3 regions of the Pantanalinema rosaneae CENA516 genome follow, and region 3 is predicted to be linked to each of the others. Evidence: predicted binding sites of a transcription regulator. Region 3 holds the regulator's gene; each other region holds the start of a gene.

Region 1 (4,750 bases), on a different contig from region 3:
TGAACGAGTCACTTTAGCCGGGTCAACGATCCCTGCCTCGAACATGTCAACGAATTCATTGCTAGCCGCGTTGTAGCCAACATTGAAGTCCTTCTCTTTCACCCGCTCAGCGATCACCGCACCGTTTTGACCGGCGTTTTCAGCGATCCGCTTTAGAGGAGCCGCCAGAGCGCGAGCCACGATCGTTGCACCGATCAACTCTTCGCCAGCCAGGTTGCCGTTTGCCCACTCTTCCAGTTGAGGAGACAGGTGCGCCAGAGTGGTGCCACCACCCGGAACGATGCCTTCTTCCACAGCCGCTTTAGTCGCGTTGATGGCATCTTCCAGCCGCAGCTTCCGATCCTTCATTTCGGTTTCGGTTGCCGCACCGACTTTGATTACAGCCACACCGCCAGCTAGCTTAGCGAGACGCTCTTGCAGCTTTTCTTTGTCGTAGCTGGAGTCGGTTTCGTCCATTTGGCGACGAATTTGCTCAACGCGAGCTTTCACTTGGGCTTCGTTGCCTTCAGCCACGATCGTGGTGTTGTCTTTGGTGATGGTGACACGACGGGCTTTACCCAGGCTGTCGATCTTAGCCGCATCCAGCTTCAGACCGGCATCTTCGGTGATCAGTTGGCCACCAGTCAGCACCGCGATGTCTTCCAGCATGGCTTTACGACGATCGCCGAAGCCAGGAGCTTTCACCGCCGCCACATTCAGCACACCGCGCAGACGGTTTACCACCAGGGTAGCCAGCGCTTCTTTCTCAATATCTTCCGCGATGATCACCAGCGGACGACCGGCGCGAGCCACTTGCTCCAGGACGGGCACGAGATCTTGTACCAGGGTGATCTTCTTGTCGGTGATCAGCAGGAAGGGTTCATCCAGAACGGCTTCCATCCGCTCGGTGTCGGTTGCGAAGTAGGGAGAGATATAACCCTTGTCGAAGCGCATCCCTTCCGTGACTTCCAGTTCGGTCGTCATGGACTTGCCTTCTTCCAGAGAGATCACACCCTCTTTGCCCACTTTGTCCATGGCGTTGGCAATCATTTGACCGACTTCATCGTCGTTCCCCGCAGAGATCGCGCCAACTTGGGCGATCGCCTTAGAGTCTTCGACGGAACGAGCATGTTGAGCAATTTGATCAACCAGGAAGCTGGTGGCTTTGTCGATCCCACGCTTCAGCGCGATCGCATTTGCACCGGCTGCCACGTTCCGCAGACCTTCTTTCACCATGGCATGAGCCAGAACGGTTGCAGTGGTGGTGCCATCACCGGCGGCATCATTGGTCTTGGAAGCGGCTTGACGAATCAAGGATACGCCAGTGTTTTCAACGTGATCTTCGAGTTCGATTTCCTTCGCGATGGTGACACCATCATTGACGATTTGCGGAGCGCCGAACTTCTTCTCTAGCACAACGTTGCGACCTTTGGGCCCGAGGGTAACGGCAACTGCCTCAGCCAGAATGTCCATTCCCTTTTCCAGGGCACGACGAGCGTTTTCGTTGTAAATGATGCGTTTTGCCATAATTGTTGCTGTAACCTTCAGTAGTTGAGTGAGGAATTGTGAAAGATTAATGGAGATGGGTTAGAAACTGGTAATCTCAACCAGTTATCTTGTGCCTAACTTAGGCAACGATCGCTAGAATGTCTTTTTCAGACAGGAGCACGTACTCATCGGTACCCAATTTGATGTCAGTACCGGCATACTTGGAGTACAGCACTTTGTCACCGACTTTGACTTCTAGCTCTTGGCGAGAGCCATCGTCATTCCGCTTGCCAGGCCCGATTGCAGCAACTTCACCGACTTGGGGCTTTTCCTTTGCCGTATCGGGCAGAAGGATGCCACCAGCCGTCTTTTCTTCAGAAGCACTGACTTTCACGAACACGCGATCGCCCAGAGGCTTAACAGTGGAAACGCTCAAAGATACGGCTGCCATACTAAATTCTCCAAACTAGCAGATTAGGCTCGGTTAAGTTCAAACTTTGCAAGGCAAAGCCGCCCAATTCAAATAACGCATCGTGCTTCATCAATGCCATTACTGGAATGAGCTTGCCGTTGCAGGTTGCAAGGTAGGAAAAGTGATCAAAAGTCAATTCACTCGATCCACCGTTGCCAGTCTAACAGAGTTTTGGTGCTCGGTTAGCACTCTCAACCCTCGAGTGCTAATTTACCTAAGCCGCTGCATAGATGACAATCCGATCGCATGTACGGGTTTCCGAACGGTAGAAAGTAGGGAGGCTTGAAACGGTTTACTGACCGGCTTTTCCCTGTTGAGCCGCCTGTTGGATCTGTCCCGTAAAATAGTCCTCACGATACTTGAGTTGTCTGGCTAGATCTAACCCCCGTCGGAATGCCAGGATAGCCTGGGGATATTCCTTGCGAGACAAATAAATTTGCCCAATTTTGTCGTAAGCCGCCATCACGCCATAGGTGTTGTAGGCTTGTTGCTCTACCCCAATCAGAAAATCGTAAATCCGCAGGGCAGCATCCAGACGATTATTCGCAAGATAGAGAGCGGCTAATTTCTGTAGAGAATCGCTGGCATAGGCGAGTTGCAGTAAGGGTTGTGCCAGTTGATAGGCCGCTTGATAGCTTTGTTCTGCCAAATCCAGTCGCCCCATGATCTGGTAGTTGTCGCCCATGCGAATATGGAGCGGTGGAATCGGGTTGGGATCTCTCATGACTGTCTGGTACAGCGTGATTAATTGCTGTTGGTAGGCGATCGCGGCTTCCGGTTGTTTGGCTTGTTCGTGAATATAGGCCAGTTGGTTGAGATACAGAATTTCGTATTGGCGATCGCCCCGTGTTCGCGATCGTTCTAGCAGTTCTCGGAATGCCGTGGCGGCGGGGTCATAACTAAACCAACTTAAGTGCAGTTGACCCAGGGTAATTAATGTCGATTCAATTTTTGCTTCGTCCCGCCGTTGTCTGGCATCTGCCAAAATTTGTTCGTAGATTCTGACCGCTACTTGAGGTAATCGGACTTGCTGGTAAGCAATCCCCAAGGCTTCTAACACCCGAATTTTGGTCGCTGGATCAAGGTTCAGAATCGGTGCAGTCACACCAGGATTTGGTGGAGTTGGGCGAGTGACAGGGACAGTTCGGGTGGGAACGGTGATCGCAGGAGTGGGGTTGGTCGGAGTAGTTGTACCTGTTTGTGCCAGGGTGGTTGGCACTGCACCCGTTTGGGAGCGGCTTGTTTGAGATGAATTTACCTGGGCTGAACTGGCTGGAGAACTACTGTTGGATGATGAGTTGACCCGAACTGAACGATTCTGATCCGTCCGAATTGGCGCCGAGTTAATTTGAGCGTTACTCGATGATGTCCCGTTCTGATTGCCTCCAGCTTGATTCGCGGTTGTTTCAGGTTTTGGTTGAACAGAACTGCTTGGATTAGGCGTGGGGCTGGGAGCAGGGGTTTGAGGCGGTGGGACGACGGGAACTTTACCAGGATCGGTGGCAGGAGGAGTGGTTGGAGTTGGGCTACCAGAACTGGGTGGCGGTGGTGGCAGAATTTGAGTCAGGATGGCATCTAAGCGTTTAGTAATCCACCGTACCTGGGTAGTATCTGTTTCTTTCCAGGCAATATCTCCCACTCGACCTAACGCTTGAATTTCAGGAATTAATCCTAATGCTCGACGTAATCGTAATTCCCGGTTCCAGAGGTCAAATGCGCCCACCCGATCGCCAGCCTGTAATCTTGCCTGGGCTTCGGCATTTAAGGCATCACAGGCGATCGCTAACTGCTGTTGTTCTGGCGCTGTTAATGGTCGGAGCGGATTGGGCAATAGGGGATCAGGCGTAGTCAGTTCTAAGGGGTTAGGCGGGAACTCATCGGGTTCGGTAGGAGCAGCCATCCCTACCGGAGTCAGCCCAGACTGTGCCAATAGTAGTAAGAGTGTGATTAAGCTGGTTTGTCGAGCCCAGCTTTTTAATGCTTTGTTGCGCGATCGTTGATTCTGCATAGCTGATTGCCAAAGTATTCCCATTGTCCCCCTCCTGCCTGAACTCAGGGTGCTATTCCCCAGTATGACAACTCTCTAGTATTACGAATTTCTGCTGCCCTCAAAAGTTTCTCATTGATTGGCAGAAATCCGGATCATTCATGGTTGAGGTGTTTTGGTCATTGGTGGGGCTAGGGGCGGATTGGTTTGAGTGAAGAGAAATTTTGGATACATCGGGTATCAATGACTGCAAAATGATCCAGATCTAAGACCGGACAGCCCGTTAACATCTGTTGTAAAACAGGAATATGACCTTGCTCCAAAGACTCTACTGCTTCAGTTGCGGCTGGTTGATATTGGTTAATCCAGGAATTGTTACTCAGGTAGTTTGGCTCAAAGGCTTCTGGTTCTAATACCCAAAAATTGATCCTGTACTGCTGAATAAATTGCTTAACTGTATTTAAATCTGAGCTGTATTGAGCGCGGATTAAATTACTGGCTCGTTGCTGGAATTCTTGATAGTAACCAACGTGATAGGGGACAGCATACTCACTGCCAACCAGGATCGATCGCTGAGCAAAGGTTGGCAAATTATTTGCCTCTGAACTTAACGAAGCAATCACAATATCTTTGGGTTGCTGGGTAAAAAATTGATATAGATGGGGGGCTGTGCCAGTTAAATATCCGGTGACTGGGAAACTTTTTGCCACTGATGGATAGAACAACAACGAACTGGTGATGATGGTAATGAGTGCGATCGCTAGACCAGATTTAAGGATGGTTTTAGGTTGAGTCGTCTGCATCCATTGGTAAATTGCATCTAA
Region 2 (4,750 bases), on a different contig from region 3:
TAAATTACGGCATTGGAGCCGTTCTGAATGAGCAGATTCATTTAGCTATCAGCAAGAAAGTAACACTGTTTATTGGCGTTTTACTGAATCTATCGTTCCTGGGCTATTTCAAATATGCCAATTTTTTCATCGAAACAACGAATAGTTTATTTGATACGAATCTCTATATTAGTAAAATTGCTTTACCTTTAGGCATCTCGTTTTTCACCTTTCAACAAATTGCTTACTTAGTCGATTCTTACCGGGGAGAAACAAAGTCAAATTATTCGTTTTTACACTATGCCACATTCGTTACTTTTTTTCCCTATCTATTAGCTGGTCCAATCAACCACCATAAAGCGATTATTACTCAGTTTTTCGATCGCACACTTTATCGCCTCAATCTAGAAAATATCACGATCGGGATCACGCTATTTAGCTTGGGTTTGTTTAAAAAAGTGGTGTTAGCCGATGGCGTTGCTCCCTATGCCAATCAAGTCTTTACAGCCGCCAGCCATCAAGATGTATCATTAACCTTGTTTGAAGCCTGGTTAGGAGCCTTAGCCTATACCCTGCAATTATATTTTGATTTCTCTGGTTATTCTGATATGGCAATCGGCATTGCCAAATTGTTTGGAATCCAACTGCCAATTAACTTTAACTCTCCCTATAAATCCCTCAGTATTATTGAATTCTGGCGACGCTGGCACATTACTCTTTCTAACTTCCTGCGGGACTATTTATATATCCCCTTAGGCGGAAATCGTAAAGGTGAAATTCGTCGCAATATTAATCTTATGATCACCATGTTATTAGGTGGGCTTTGGCATGGAGCCGGATGGTCATTTGTATTGTGGGGTGGTCTAAATGGGGTGTATTTGTTAATTAATCACCAGTGGCGATCGTATCGTCAGCGGATCTGGGGACAGGACTTAAACCCCAGCCCGTATTGGAGCCGATTTCTAAGTGGTCTGATCACGTTTATTGCGGTGGTCATCGGTTGGGTTTTCTTCCGCGCTAGAGATATGCACACTGCCTGGATAATGCTGCAAGGCATGGTCAGAGTGCAGGGACTTGACTTTACTGATTTAATGCCAAATTTAGAAATTGAAATCGAACAGGTAGAAGACATTTATGAGTTAGATCCACTGATGCTGACACTGATCATAGGTGGCTTACTGCTGATCGTTTGGTGTCTACCCAATACCCAGCAATGGATCGGCGAACACCACTTAGCCAATCATCAGCAACAATCAGCCATAACAAATAATGCCAAACCATCTCAATGGTGCAAAAAATTCTATTGGCAACCAAACCAATTCTGGGCAGTTATTTGTGCCATTTTAAGTGTGATTGCCTTGCTAAATTTAGTCAAAGTCAGTGAGTTTTTATATTTTGAGTTTTAGAGATTTGATTCTAGTTAATTAAGTATTTCGACGATCGCTGAGGGATAACCCGATGAGAACTTACTTAAATACCTACTTCAAAGTATTAATCACACTTATTCTAGCGATCGGGTTGCTGAATTATGTGGTTGACCCGCTCTGGTATCACAGTGGCAATCGCTTAACAGCCATTAATCCCCCCTGGAATGAACGGGTAGCTAAAACTAACCTTTATCTTCAGCAACCAGAAGCATACAACTGTTTAATCTTTGGGACTTCCAGAGCTACCATCCTTCACACCGAATGGTTTCAAAACCATCACTGCTTTAACTATGCCTTTAGTGGCGGCAAGATTGAAGAAATTATCAGTTATGCCGACTATATCAAACAAAAAGGGGCAAATCCGGCGATCGTCTATGTAGAAGTTGAGCCATTTAAATTGAATGAAGCCTCAGATGACTCCTATTTGACAGCCCGAGAAATTCAACCCACTCCACTCTATGAAACTTATTTTTTCTCGATGAATACACTGTCTTTATCGCTCAGAACAGTGTTAGACATGTATGAGCACTCCCGACTATATAACCAACATTTTAAAGTTACTTTATCGGAAGATATCCCAGATTACGAACCCGAATTAATCGCACCGGAACCACCTGGGCAACCCCCCGATCGCGACGCGTGTAAACTTGAACGAGTCAAGTCCTATCAAGCTCTCAAACAAAAATTTCCTCAAGCTGAATTTGTGGGATTCGTCGCCCCGATCTCCGCCTGGCGGGTATTCAATACCATGTATGCCGAAGGATTACTGAATTGCCAATTAGCTGGAACTCATCAAATCGCCAGTCTATTTAATCGCTTTTATGATTTTGCCATTCCTTCAGCCATGACCACTCGCACTGACAACACCTATGACGGCAACCATTACTATCCTCAGGTGTTTCAGGACATGGCTCAAACCCTGGAAGGACAACCACCCACCTTTGGCGTTGATGTCAAGCAATACCCATTAGCGACCTACCAATCGCTCTACGCCACACGACTACAGCAGTTTCTCCAACAAATTGGCAAAAGCGATCGCTGGCAAGGTTAGTTCCTCAAGGTCAACTCATCATGCTGTTTTAGACTGCTTACTCGCCAGCAATGGCATGATCCGAATAAAACAGGCGAACCCAACGACCAGAGCAATCAAGGCTAAAGGGGCATACAGGACAACCATGCCAACCAGAGTCATCAGCGTCTCGTTCATCGGTCTTGATGTTTCCGTAGATAAATAGCGATTTGACAAACCATTCAGTAGATTCAATCCTGACTATAGCGATTCCTTAATCAATTATTGACAAGACTTAATCGATCGATACAGAAACCTAATCTTTTGCGGAAGGATTGCCCAGACAGTCTTCATACATCATTAGATAGAAAAGCTTTTAGCAGTCGATCGCTGAGAGTGCTAAATTCTATGTGGAGAACTGAACGAGAAAGCTATGGCAAAGATTGTTGTCTTTCAAGAAGAATCCCGGCAGGCATTAGAGAAAGGGGTGAACGCTCTCGCCAATGCTGTGCGGGTCACGTTAGGGCCGAAGGGTCGGAATGTCCTGCTAGAGAAGAAATATGGCGCACCACAGATCGTCAATGATGGCATTACGATCGCCAAGGAAATTGAACTCGAAGATCCCCTGGAAAACACGGGAGCCAAGCTAATTCAAGAAGTTGCCTCTAAAACGAAGGATCTGGCAGGTGACGGCACCACCACGGCTACGGTATTGGCTCAAGCCATGATTCATGAAGGCTTGAAGAATGTGGCGGCTGGCAGTAATCCGGTCGCTCTACGACGCGGGATTGAAAAGGCTGTCGCCAAGCTGGTCACCGAAATTCAGGCGGTTGCGAAGCCGATCGAAGGCAACGCGATCGCCCAGGTAGCCACGGTTTCTTCCGGAAACGATGAGGAAGTCGGTGCGATGATTTCCGAAGCCATGAGCAAAGTTGGTAAGGATGGGGTGATCACCGTAGAGGAATCGAAGTCTCTAGCCACCGAAATGGAACTGGTGGAAGGGATGCAGATCGATCGGGGCTACATTTCTCCCTACTTCGTCACCGACACCGAGCGGATGATCGCAGAGTTTGAAAATGCGTTGATTCTGCTCACCGACAAGAAAATTGGTTCGATTCAAGAACTGGTTCCCGTCCTGGAGAAAGTGGCTCGTTCCGGGCAAGCTCTGATCGTAATGGCAGAAGACATCGAAGGCGAAGCTCTAGCGACCTTAGTAGTCAACCGTTTACGGGGTGTCCTGAGTGTCGCGGCAGTTAAAGCCCCCGGATTCGGGGAACGCCGTAAAGCCATGCTGCAAGACATCGCCGTCCTTACCAACGGACAGGTGATTTCGGAAGATATCGGACTCAGCCTCGATTCCGTCACCCTCGATATGCTGGGCAAAACCCGCAAAATCACCATCACCAAAGACGCGACAACGATCGTCTCCAACATCGAAAACTCAACCGATGTCGAGAAGCGGATTGTGCAACTGCGCCAAGAACTGGAACGCAGCGATTCTGACTATGACAAAGAAAAACTCTCAGAGCGGATCGCGAAGTTATCCGGTGGAGTCGCCGTGATCAAAGTCGGTGCCGCCACCGAAACCGAGCTGAAAGATCGCAAACTGCGGATTGAAGATGCGCTCAATGCCACCAAAGCCGCTGTTGACGAAGGAATTGTTCCCGGTGGTGGTGTCACCCTGATTCACTTAGCTCCTAAACTGGCAGAACTCAAGAGTGGGTTAACGACCGACGAGCAAATTGGTACAGATATTGTGCTGCGATCGCTGGAAGCGCCGTTAAAGCAAATCGCGGATAACGCTGGCGTAGAAGGTGCGGTGGTCGTTGAGAAAGTCCGGCACATGGACTTCAATATGGGCTACAACGCTTTGACTAACCAATTTGAGGATTTAATCGTCGCTGGCATTATTGACCCAGCCAAAGTCGTGCGTTCTGCCCTTCAGGATGCCGCCTCGATCGCAGGCATGGTACTGACCACAGAAGCCCTGGTGGTTGAGAAGCCTGAGAAGAAAGCCGCTGCTGGTGCTCCCGATGGTGGCATGGGTGGCATGGGCGGTATGGGCGGTATGGGCGGTATGGGTGGCATGGGCGGCATGGGCATGATGTAGTCCCTAACCCCGTAGCGGCTTAACAAGGCTGAGATAACGTCAGTCTTAGAGTAGGTTGTGATTCTAGCAGCCTACTCTTTTTCATAACTGTAATTCGACTGTCAAGCTCGTATAGCAGATTTCTGGCTGCCCGTGATATAAATCACCCCAAATGGCTACTGTTATCACATGACTCCTCCAACCAACAGACGATAACTGAAGTAGATTCCTCATTCTCCTGAAAAC
Region 3 (4,750 bases):
GGTTGCCAGATCCAATGCCCAGGTGGGTGAACCAATTTGATCCGCGACAACTCGTAGTTCTTCGCGATCGGCTCCCAGGCGCAACATGGTTTTGACGAAATTTACCTGACCTTTGGCTCCATAGACCCAGGCAGTCCGAATAATCATGTGCAGTGGACAATTGGCTCGGATCGCCTCTTCCCCCAGTAGCTTCGAGCTACCATAGGCTCCCAATGGCTGGGTCGGATCGGTCTCTCGATAGGGGGTGCTTTGACTGCCATCAAACACATAATCGGTGGAGATGTGAATCAAGCCGATGTTTCGTTGGTGGGCAACTTCTGCCAGAATTCCGGGGGTCGTACCATTGACCAGATTGGCTAACTCTAGTTCACTTTCCGCCTTGTCTACTGCCGTGTAAGCTGCCGCATTCACAATCATATCCGGCTGCATGGATGTCACGATCTGCCGGACGGCATCAGCTTGAGAGAAATCCATCTGTTCCCGCGTCACCGCCACTACTTCCCCCAGGGGGGCTAAGGTGTGCTGTAACTCCTGACCGACCTGACCTGCTGCGCCTGTAAGTAAAATTCGTGTCATGGCAAAACCTGAGCATTTTAGGCAACCTTTTCCATTAAAGTCTGTTAGTGATACCCTAATGGAGGTCTACATAAAAACCTTATAATTATGCAACAGCAAGAATATTTAGCCAAGCTGTATTCCAACCGCTTCAACTACCAAGAACAGCAGGCTAAACTCAAACTTTGGAAGGTTTTGGTTAAAGAGTTTCTCCAAACGTATGTTGGCAAAAATTCGACTGTCCTCGATATTGGGGGTGGTTATTGCGAATTCATTAATCAGGTACAAGCTAAAGAAAAATATTTGATTGACCTGAATCCCGATGCGAAACAGTTCGCTAACCCAGATGTTCAGGTCTTTAATATTGATATTTTAGATTCCAACCAACATCGCAGCTTGCCGTCAGGAGTCGATCGCATCTTTGTGTCTAATTTCTTTGAGCATTTACGCAGTAAGGAAGAATTAATCGAAGTCTTGGCATTTTGCTTTAAGCTGCTCAATCCCGGCGGCAAATTGCTGATTATTCAACCGAATTTCAAGTATGCGGTTAAAGAATATTACGACTTTATTGATCACCATCTGCCGATTACCCACATTTCTCTAGAAGAAGTTTTAAAAACGATCGGCTTTCAAATTGAAACCATGATTCCTCGCTTTCTGCCCTTTTCTACCAAAGGCAGACCGTCTTCCCCTACACTATTGTCCCTATATTTAAAACTCCCGATCGCCTGGAAATTCCTGGGAGCGCAAATGTTCGTTGTTGCTACAAAACCCTATTAAGGATGTCGGTAGATGCCCTGGTTCGTCAAGATTGAAGCGGGAATTGTGGATAAAACTATCTTCGATCAACATGTTCCTGCCCATAAAGAATTTGTTCGGGAATTAATTCGTCAGGGTCGTCATGCTCGCTCTGGCTACTGGGGTGGGGGCGGCGGTGGCATGTTGTTGTTTGAAGCCGCTTCGCTGGAGGAGGCAAGGGCGATCGTCGCCCAAGACCCCTTAATTCAAAACGGCTGTGTCACCTACGAACTCTATGAATGGCGAGTGGTGATCGAATGAGGCTAACTAAAGGCTTCCGAGAGATAATCGGCGGCGGCTTCCACTAATGCGATCGCATTTTCGTACACCATCCGGGTTGGGCCTAACACCCCCACACTGCCCACGGGAACGCTGCCCTTGCAGTAGGTCGATGAGATCAGGGTACAGGTGCGAATGGGTGCCAAGGGATTTTCGGAGCCGATGCGAATGCTGACCCGTCTACCCGGGGCTTCCGTTGGTGAGGGTTCAAAGATCAGGGGAACCAGTTGATCCTGTTCTTCCTCTAGCAGATGCACGATCGTTTGGACTTGCTGCACTTCCGAAAATTCCGGTTGCCGCAGCACTTCGGATAAGCCACTAATCATCAGTTGGGTGGTGGCGGGAGCTTGGGAACGGCGGGAGAGTTCCGTTAACACGGTGCGTAGCATGTCACCATAGCGCTGAAACTCGCGATCGAGTTCTGTCCAGTCCAGGGTTGCCAGTTCCGCTAAGGGGCATTCCCGCAGGTGACTATTCAAGAAGTTGGACAGGAGTTGTAACTCTCGTTCCAATAGCTCGGGGTCGGGTATGGTATGGTCGGCGATCGGCGGCAAGTCCAGTAAAACCGACTGGGTTTCGTAGGAATCGGTGACAAAAATCAGCATCACCCGCTTGGCATCCACCAGCACCAATTGCACATGGCGCAAGCGAGTTGTGGCGGTTTGAGGTAGGGTAATCAGGGCGATATAACCACTCACCGCTGCCAGAATTTGGGCAGCCCCCCGCAGCATCGCTTCCAGGCTCCAGTCTTCCCGGTTTAAGCGATCGCTGAGTAACTGTTCTACCTGAGAGTTAAATTCCGTGGCTGGTGTAATTAGTTTATCCACATAAATCCGGTAGCCCGAATCGGAGGGAATGCGTCCGGCGGAGGTATGAGGTTGGTAAAGTAAGCCGACCTTCTCCAGCACCCCCATCGCATTGCGAATCGTGGCAGAGCTGACACTAAGATTGAATTCTTTGACTAACGCTTCGGAACCAACGGGTTCAGCCGTCGCAATATAGTGGCGAACGGTTGCCCAAAGCACCTGTTGTTGGCGATTGGTTAAATTGACCTGGATAGACATTGAGGGTAAGAGCGGGATGCTAAAAGGGTTTTGAAGGAAAGCGAACAATGAATGCTCTATTGTCGCCTGAATTGGGAGGATGCACCGTAACAACGGTAACGCTCGTCATCAGGGATACACTGACGGCTTAGATGTAATCCTATCTTAGCGATCGGGGACTTAGGGCGATCGGGAGTCTCAGTATTGGGGAATCGTGGGATCAACCATGAGGGAATAGGCATCAATCCCGCCAGCAATATTCTTGACGTTGGTAAACCCCTGACTGAGTAACCACTGGCACATTTGCGCCGATCGCATCCCGTGGTGGCACAGTACGAGTGTTTCCTTATCTGGATCCAGGCGGGAGCGAATGTCACCCGACCATTCGGCAAACTGACTTAAGGGCAAGTTTTGAAACCCCTCCAGGGCTGCCATGCGTAACTCATGGGGTTCTCGGACATCGACAAGTTGCAAGGTTTCAGCCGCCTCGGCTTGCCGTCGAGCCAACTCCTCTACACTAATTTGAACGATCGATTGAGTAGACATAGCAATTGCATCAATAGGTCAATAGACTGCCGCGATCGCGGGAACCAACGCGACTGGATTGAAACTAATTTAGCGATCAAACGGGTTCTTGTCTAACTACTGACTGCATGGATCCAGTTATGGCGATTGCCTTCCAGGTAACGGCGATACATCGCACTATGAGGTAGTACCCGCAAAACTTCTTTGACGGTCGTGATTCCTTGGGTAACTTTGGCGATCGCGGCAACCCGGAAGGAATCAAAATTAATCTCACCCAGGTAGCGATAGAGTTGGGTCATTGAGCCTTCGTAAATAATCTGCCGAATTGTGTCGTCTACATTCAGCATTTCGATAATGGCTTCCCGTCCCATAAAGCCTGACTGGAAGCAACGAGCGCAGCCCCGTCCTTGCCGCCACTGCTCTGGTTGGGCTTCCTCCCAGCTAATGCCTAATACCTTTAGATCCGCCTCCGTTGGCGTGTAGGGTTCGGAGCAATGGGGGCAGATTTTGCGGACTAATCGCTGTGCCACAATTCCCAATAGGGCATCACTAATCAACCCTGGATCAGGGCCAATGTCTTTTAGTCGGGGAATCGCACTGACCGCATCATTGGTATGGAGCGTGGTGAGAACTAAGTGCCCTGTGAGCGCCGATCGAATCGCGGTTTCTGCTGTCTCGTGATCGCGAATTTCACCCACCATAATAATGTCGGGGTCTTGCCGCAAAATTGCCCGTAGTCCTGCCGCAAAGGTCATTCCGGCGGGTTCATGCACCTGGGTCTGAGTAATCCGAGGCAGAATATATTCCACCGGATCTTCGACCGTGACCACATTGACATATTCTGTGGCAACGGCTTGTAGGCTGGTATAGAGCGTACTGGTTTTGCCAGACCCCGTGGGGCCGGTAAAGATCACCATGCCCTGCGGTTGCTGTAACCAGCCTTTGTAGATCTCTAACGTATGCTCAGTAAAGCCCAGTTCTTCAATACTGGCAAAGGGGTTTTGGCGCGGTAGCAATCGGATCACGGCTTTTTCGCCACCGACACAGGGCAGGGTACTCACCCGCATATCCAACCCCAACTCCGACTCTCGTCCACTGGTGTAACTTTCTCCAATCCGGGCATCCTGGGGGCGACGACTTTCGGCAATATCCATATTGGACATCACCTTTAACGCCACGATCGCCCGCCGACTGATGTCTAACGGCAGGGTGGTAATGTCACGCAGAATGCCATCAATCCGATAACGCACTCGGAGTCCGGTGGGAACGGGTTCCAGATGAATATCACTGGCGCGGTTGCGTAAAGCGCCGGAAATCAGGGTTTTAATCCGCCCAATCTGATCGGCTGCCTTAGATAACAGTTCTGTCGTGACTTCGCTAATATCCTCCTGCTCCAGTTCGCCTGTGAGGGGATTCACAAACGGCTGGGCACTAATCTGGTTGCAATCCAAGTTCTTTGCCCGGTGCCAGGCGCGATAGCTTTTATCCGAGATCGGCACAATTTTGATATCGGTGAAAGTGCGATCGCTCAACCGCCGAATCATCTCCAG

The links. Region 3 encodes HrcA, which represses chaperone genes, less so after heat shock. Its sites were predicted from a motif close to ANTTAGCACTCNNNANTNNNGAGTGCTAANT; they were not measured.
Region 1: the regulator HrcA is predicted to act here: its motif matches at 2,120-2,150, upstream of groES (co-chaperone GroES).
Region 2: the regulator HrcA is predicted to act here: its motif matches at 2,790-2,820, upstream of groL (chaperonin GroEL).

Annotation. Positions count from the first base shown of each region.
Region 1 covers NZ_JBLZFZ010000010.1:116,581-121,330, reverse strand. The annotation lists gene groL (chaperonin GroEL) at 1-1,506, opposite strand, end outside; gene groES (co-chaperone GroES) at 1,607-1,918, opposite strand; gene ACN4EK_RS08105 (tetratricopeptide repeat protein) at 2,232-3,971, opposite strand; gene ACN4EK_RS08100 (hypothetical protein) at 4,118-4,750, opposite strand, start outside.
Region 2 covers NZ_JBLZFZ010000073.1:3,479-8,228, reverse strand. The annotation lists gene ACN4EK_RS27940 (MBOAT family O-acyltransferase) at 1-1,385, shown strand, start outside; gene ACN4EK_RS27935 (hypothetical protein) at 1,438-2,457, shown strand; gene ACN4EK_RS27930 (hypothetical protein) at 2,476-2,613, opposite strand; gene groL (chaperonin GroEL) at 2,849-4,525, shown strand.
Region 3 covers NZ_JBLZFZ010000088.1:291-5,040, reverse strand. The annotation lists gene rfbD (dTDP-4-dehydrorhamnose reductase) at 1-576, opposite strand, end outside; gene ACN4EK_RS29850 (class I SAM-dependent methyltransferase) at 664-1,335, shown strand; gene ACN4EK_RS29845 (YciI family protein) at 1,348-1,614, shown strand; gene hrcA (heat-inducible transcriptional repressor HrcA) at 1,617-2,696, opposite strand; gene ACN4EK_RS29835 (rhodanese-like domain-containing protein) at 2,874-3,221, opposite strand; partial or broken gene ACN4EK_RS29830 (GspE/PulE family protein) at 3,314-4,750, opposite strand, start outside.